3 regions of the Pseudalkalibacillus sp. R45 genome follow, and region 1 is predicted to be linked to each of the others. Evidence: riboswitches for the same ligand, from Rfam matches in the RefSeq annotation. Region 1 holds a riboswitch; each other region holds the start of a gene.
What was found. Region 1 has a riboswitch for lysine ahead of ACTWQL_RS05840 (aspartate kinase). Riboswitches for the same ligand answer to the same signal wherever they lie in the genome.
Positions count from the first base shown of each region.

Region 2: it holds a riboswitch for lysine, as region 1 does, so the genes downstream of both, ACTWQL_RS01740 (Na+/H+ antiporter NhaC family protein) here and ACTWQL_RS05840 (aspartate kinase) in region 1, are expected to answer to the same signal.
Region 3: it holds a riboswitch for lysine, as region 1 does, so the genes downstream of both, lysA (diaminopimelate decarboxylase) here and ACTWQL_RS05840 (aspartate kinase) in region 1, are expected to answer to the same signal.

Region 1 covers NZ_JBQQCL010000002.1:19,381-21,659, forward strand. Annotated here, with positions in the region: gene ACTWQL_RS05835 (DUF459 domain-containing protein) at 1-409, shown strand, start outside; lysine riboswitch at 729-921, shown strand; gene ACTWQL_RS05840 (aspartate kinase) at 1,074-2,279, shown strand, end outside.
Region 2 covers NZ_JBQQCL010000001.1:332,446-334,724, forward strand. Annotated here, with positions in the region: gene ACTWQL_RS01740 (Na+/H+ antiporter NhaC family protein) at 1-1,161, opposite strand, end outside; lysine riboswitch at 1,269-1,454, opposite strand; gene yunB (sporulation protein YunB) at 1,544-2,279, opposite strand, start outside.
Region 3 covers NZ_JBQQCL010000016.1:20,617-22,895, reverse strand. Annotated here, with positions in the region: gene ACTWQL_RS19825 (peptidylprolyl isomerase) at 1-30, opposite strand, end outside; gene lysA (diaminopimelate decarboxylase) at 206-1,531, opposite strand; lysine riboswitch at 1,642-1,813, opposite strand; gene ACTWQL_RS19815 (spore germination protein) at 1,884-2,279, opposite strand, start outside.

The sequences.
Region 1 (2,279 bases):
AGACGATGCGGATTATTTCATCATTTTTATTGGTACCAATGATGTCCTCAAAAGTAACGGCAACAACCTGCTTCCTATTTATGAAAAACGGTTGAAAGCAGGAAAAGCGGATTATGAAAAAAATGTAATAGACATCATGACGATTATTCGGGATGAAAATCCGGACGCACCTATTTTATTTCTTGGCCTTTATAACCCATATCCTTCATCTGCAAAAATAGAGCAAGTGATTGAAGAATGGAATGTTACAAGCCAGAAGATCGTCAACAACTATCCTCGTGTGAAATTCATTTCCACGAACGAGCTATTTCAGGAAAAATCCACTGAGTATTTCAGTGATTCCCTGCATCCCAATAAAAAAGGGTATAAATTGATCACGAAGAAAATCGTAGAAGAATATGATTTCTAAGAAGGTTGTCCAAAAGGGCAGCCTCTTGTTTTTGTAGATATTTTTTCATATTTGTAGATAATTTTTTATTTTTGTACATAATTTATTATTTTTGTAAGTTGACCCTTCAATTTTGTAGATAATGCCTGTTTATCACGTTCAGATGACTAAAGTCTAATAACGACAACTGTTTTTAGTGTTAATTGATGCAGAATTTGACCTAGATAAAGCACATTTCTCCAACGAATTTCCCATTTTGAAAAAAAGCTTGTTTCATTGTCGTGTTTCTGGTAGAATAACAAACAATTAAATTTAAAGGCCACACTTCATGCAAGTTTGAAGTGATGGTAGAGGCGCGAAGACCATTAGTATTTTGCATGAAGAGGTTGGGCTCTAATGAGTGCAAAAGGAAAGGGGAATTCGCCGAAGCTGGATTGTCGTCTCAACAAACATCCGGCTGGACCTGTATTGAATAAGTACAGGGCTGTCATACGACCATGCTCCCTGCTGGCGTATGGAGGACTATCTCACGTAAAGGGAATAAGTGTGGCAGACGTTTGAGGATCGACTCTCAAGTCTGGCGATTTGTTTTATTTCAACCATTTAAACAATGGTTGCGGATGAACGTCCGTCACACTTCTATTGAGTCGATCTTTTTATTTCTCAACATGAAAGGAATGGAATCATGGCATTAATCGTACAAAAATATGGTGGTACATCTGTAGGATCGATTGAACGAATTCAAAATGTGGCTAATCGTGTCATTGATACTTACAATCAGGGCAAGGACGTAGTCGTTGTTGTTTCAGCAATGGGAAAAAGTACTGATCATCTGATTCAAATGGCAAATGACATTTCTGATAATCCCTCAAAAAGGGAGCTTGATATGCTCGTATCGACAGGAGAGCAAGTTTCGATGTCGTTGTTGGCAATGGCTTTACAACAAAAAGGATATCAATCTGTCTCACTTACTGGCTGGCAAGCTGGTATCAAAACGGAAGCTGCACATGGGAATGCAAGGATTCTAGACATCAACAACAAGCGAATCAATGGACACCTGGCCGAAGGAAACATTGTCATAGTTGCTGGATTCCAAGGTTTGACTGATGAAGAGGAAATCGCGACGCTCGGCCGAGGTGGATCTGATACGACAGCTGTCGCATTAGCCGCTTCTTTAAAAGCGGAAAAGTGCGAGATCTATACGGATGTCACAGGGGTATACACAACCGATCCAAGAGTTGTTGGAGGAGCTAGGAAGCTCGAATCGATCTCCTATGATGAAATGCTTGAAATGGCGAACCTTGGCGCGGGAGTATTACATCCTCGGTCTGTCGAATTCGCTAAAAATTACAACGTTAAGTTAGAGGTCCGGTCAAGTATCGAAAAAGAAACCGGCACCATGATAGAGGAGGAAGTTTCAATGGAAGGCAATCTTACAGTGCGAGGAATCGCGTTTGAGAGTAATGTAACAAAAGTGACCGTTCATGGTTTACAGGATGATATCAATACATTAGCAAAGTTATTCACGATCCTTTCAGACCAAAAAATCAATGTAGATATCATCATCCAGAACACCAATGGTAAAGAAGCGACGGATATCTCTTTTTCATTGGATTCAGAGGTGCTCAATCAGGCGTTGGAAGTATTGAGTGAATATCAACCAGAGTTGAATTATGACCATATTACGTATGAAGGTGACCTTGCGAAAGTTTCGATCGTAGGTTCAGGAATGATTTCCAATCCAGGTGTTGCTGCAAAAATGTTTAACGTATTATCTTCTAATGGGATCAAAATCAAGATGGTCAGCACATCCGAGATCAAGGTCTCTACAATCGTGTCTAGCACCACAATGATTTCTGCAGTGGAATGCTTGCATGAAGCATTTGAACTC
Region 2 (2,279 bases), on a different contig from region 1:
AGGCAGGAACGCAATATTAATGTTGTCATCTACAATCCCAGCTAAATATTTTCCTGTTCCGATTTCATCGATGATGGCAATGATTACCCAAGCAAAAATCAGAATGTAGATAGCTGGAAGCATGGATTGGATTCCCTTCCAAATACCTGTTCCGAAATGCTTTCCAGGCAATTTTTTCATCAAGAAAAGAACAATCGTGACAGCTAATCCGAACAATCCGCCGTAAACAAGTGATTTCGCAACATCGGTATTTTCAAACATGGAAAGTAAGGTGACATTTCCTTCAGTTGCTTGGGCACCGGTATAAAGCATTGCAGCGACTGTCCCAACAATCAACGCAACGATCGGCCAGATCAGATCCCCTACTTTTCCTTTATCGCTCTCAGGCAACCCAATCTGTTGACCAGGCACCGCTTTGTTATCCGGGTTTAATACTTGTCCTTCATTGATCGCCCTTTCTTCATGTGCCTTCATTGAGAACAAGTTGATATTCCATAACGCTGTTGCAAACACAAGCAACAGTGCTGAAAGTGCATAAATATTCATCGGAATCATTTTCACAAAGGCTTCCAGCGCGCCTATTCCAGCTACTTCATGAGTGGCAAGAATACCACCAATCAAACCGATGATATACGCGCCCCAGCTTGAAACAGGTGAAATGACACAGACAGGCGCAGCGGTCGAATCGATATAATACGCAAGCTTTGCTCTAGAAATACGATGGCGGTCCGTCAATGGACGACTTACATTCCCAACTGCTAGAGAATTGAAGTAATCGTCAATGAAAATGATGATACCCAGAACGATCGTCAAGATTTGAGCGCCAACACGGGTCTTCACCTTTTTAATCGCCCATTCACCAAAGGCACGGCTTCCCCCAGCAATCGCAATTAATGATGTCATGATGCCAAGAATTAATAAGAATAAAAGGATGAATACATTCCACGTGTTCACTTCCCATGCGCCTGCATCATTCTGCGTGATGAAAAGATCACGTACGATTTCGAAGATTTGGGTGAAACTCGCCAATATATCAAAGTTGTTGAGCATGAATGCTCCGACGAGGATGCCTGTCCCAAGTGACAACAACACCTTTCTCGTCAAGGCCACCATAAGTAATGCAAGTAACGGTGGAATCAAAGAATAAATTGTATTTTCCATTGAATAATGTTCTCCTCCTATTAATTAATCGATGGATGAAATAAAAAAAGGCAACGATAGATAGAAAATAACCTATCGTTACCTTGTAAGTAACAGTTATCCCCCATCGATCACGTAGTTCTCCACTATCCAATCTTCCCGGATAGTGACAGTGCTACACCTATTAGATGCAACCCCAACAGTAAACCTTTCGACAAAAGTGTACTGCTTCGGCAAATAACCCTTTCCAGTGATGGTCATCGATGTCTTTCTCGCATCATTGTACTGATGTTCTTTGCTCCACTACCTCATCTGATGATAAGGTCTATGATATTTTTTGCGCCATTAAATATTTTAAATGATTAGCTATAAAAATACAAGGGTTGTGAGGAGTCGTATAAAATCAATTGGTGTTCTCTTCTTTTTTCTTTTCTGCTTCATTACTGTTTTCTTGGTTATTATCATCATTGTTCTTGTTTTCGATATCGATCTGCGGATTGATTGGTATGACTGGCTGAGCACCTGAGCTGCCATCCCCTTTATGGTAGTAATACGGCACATCCTGAGGTATTAATTGAGAAACTAACATGACATTCGTTTTAATCACTCTTTCTTTTGTTTCAAACGGAACAACAATTTGGGTCCTTACGATGACTTCGATCCATCCCCGTAAATGAATCGTATTGATGCCTGCATTCTCTGTTGATTCATTCCAGCTTGATTCCACACTTCCGATGACTCGGAAACGCACCGGTATACTTGGTCCGAGGTTGGCAAGTAGAGCATTATCCGTCGCTCGACCTAGGGGGATTTCAGTGAAAATGCCGTTAGAAAATTCATCTTCTCTGTTGACTTCAATACCAGCAAAGTTTGCAAAATCCGGCTTTTTCCCTTGTTCAATCTGTTCGAGTAAAGATTGAACATTAGCTGTTGCAAGAGATTGAACCTCATTAACGACCTTTGGATCCGTACCTACCAATGCAACCTTGCCTTCATTATCTAAGGTGACATTAATGAGACCGTCCGTTTTACCAGCATCTACAATCCTGTTTTTAACAGCACTTTGGATTGCAAGTTGCGCCATATCTGCGGTCTCTGTCTCTGCAATCTGCATGAGTGTAGGCTCGATTCCTTTATCT
Region 3 (2,279 bases), on a different contig from region 1:
ATTTTCAAATTCAATACTTCCTTTTTTCATTTAAATTCCTCCTCTGCAACAAGTAGTTCCATTGTATGTTTTTTATTTAGAGAAGTAAAGATAAAGAGCGGTATCCTAAAAGTGCCTGAGTCTCTCCGAATTCAACACCATTTTGAGGAAAATCACATAAAATGGTGTGTTGGAGGTGTCTGACACTTTTCTTTTAGGACAGTCCTTATGTGCTTGATACGAGTGTTTTTTTAAGTGGTCTGTCGTGTTGGATCAGATCCTGATAAGACTCTCTTTCAACGACCAGCTGCGCTTCTTCATTTTCCACGAATACGACTGCAGGTCTTGGTAATCGATTGTAGTTGTTCGCCATTGCATAACCATATGCTCCTGTACAGAACATCGCTAAAATATCTCCCTGAGAGGTTTTCGGAAGTTCGATGTTATGGATCAACATGTCTCCCGACTCACAGCATTTACCTGCAATCGAGACTGTCTGCATGTTCTTTTGCTCCAGGCGGTTTGCAACGACCGCTTCGTATTTTGCTTGATAAAGTGCTGGTCGGAGGTTATCCGTCATTCCTCCATCAACAGCGACATAATTTCGGATACCAGGAATTCTTTTTTCCGAGCCGATTGTATATAAAGTCGTGCCTGCCTCACCAACCAACGAACGTCCAGGCTCGATCCAAATTTCCGGCATATGGAGATCATGTTCCTGAACTTGTTTCTTAACTTCATCCACTAAAATGTTAAGTACATTTTCAATCGAAATCGAGGTTTCATCTGATGTATGGGCGATCCCGAATCCTCCACCTAGATTGACGACTTCCGCTACAAAATTATTCGATCTTTTCCATTCTGAAAGCTGATCGAACACTTTTTGAACAGCCATCACGAAACCATCCGCTTCGAAAATCTGTGATCCGATATGACAATGTACACCGAGGACTTCGAAATGATCTGAATCAAGGCATTCAAGCAATGCTTGATCTGCTTGTTTACTTACAATATCAAAACCGAACTTAGAGTCTTCCTGCCCAGTCAGAATATAATCATGCGTGTGTGCTTCAATTCCAGGTGTTATCCTCAAAAGGACAGGAATCACCTTGTTCATCTCTTCCCCTACCTGTTTCAACAAATCCAATTCATAAAAGTTATCGACAACAATACAGCCTACTCCCTCTTTTACAGCCATCTGAAGTTCTTCAAGAGTCTTGTTGTTCCCGTGAAAATGAATCTTTTCAGTCGGAAAGCCTGCTTGAAGTGCAGTGTAGAGTTCCCCGGCTGATACGACATCAAGGTATAGACCTTCCTCATCCATCACCTGGACAATTGCAACACTCGAGAAGGCTTTACTTGCATAAGCAACCTTGGCATCAACTTTCCTTTTTTTAAAAACAGATTGAAAAGCCCGTGCTTGTTCTCTGATTTTCGCAACATCATATACATAAAGGGGTGTTCCGAATTCTTTCGCCAAATCAATCGTATCTACCCCGCCGATTTCCAAATGTCCGAGTCCATTCATTTTCCCAGTTCCTAAAAATGCCATTGATCGTATTCTCCTCTCTCTATTTGGAGAGAGCGTATTAACTGATAAAAATACTAAAAACCAGCCTATGCAGTGGTACATAAAAACTGGTTTTCACCCGTACCCTCATCAGTCGGAATAGCTCTCCACTACTTTAGTAGTGACAGTCCGTTACTTGTTCAGCAACGGCCCAGCAACCTTAATTGGGATTAAGCTTGCTTCGGCAAATCGACCTTTTATTGTCCGTCATCGCCCCCCTGGCTATGAACAACTACTCATTCTCTCTGCGCCTCTACCCCATTACGTTGAATGAGGCAATTATTAAATTAAAAACTACTTTAGCATAACTGATCGTTTGAATCAACACCTGATTTCAAGCATCTGATTGTTTTTTATTCTGCTGTGGACGCACAATACTTGGCCGGACCTTCGATAATGGGACAGACACTCTGATCAAAACCTGCATCAGAGCTTGCGGATTGAAAGGAATGAAAGGCCATAAATATGGTGTGTTCAAATTTTTGATACTGCTCATATACAGCAATACCAAAGTACAACCGATCATGAATCCAGGGACATCAAAAAGGAAGACGAGTGTGATCAAAATCAGCCTCACAATCTTATTGGCGACACTTAATTCATAACTCGGTGTTGAGAACGAACCGATCGCAGCCAGTGCGACATACAGGATAACTTCCGAGACGAATAGTCCGACATCGATTGCAATTTGCCCGATCAATACAGCAGCAATCAATCCCATTGCCGTCGA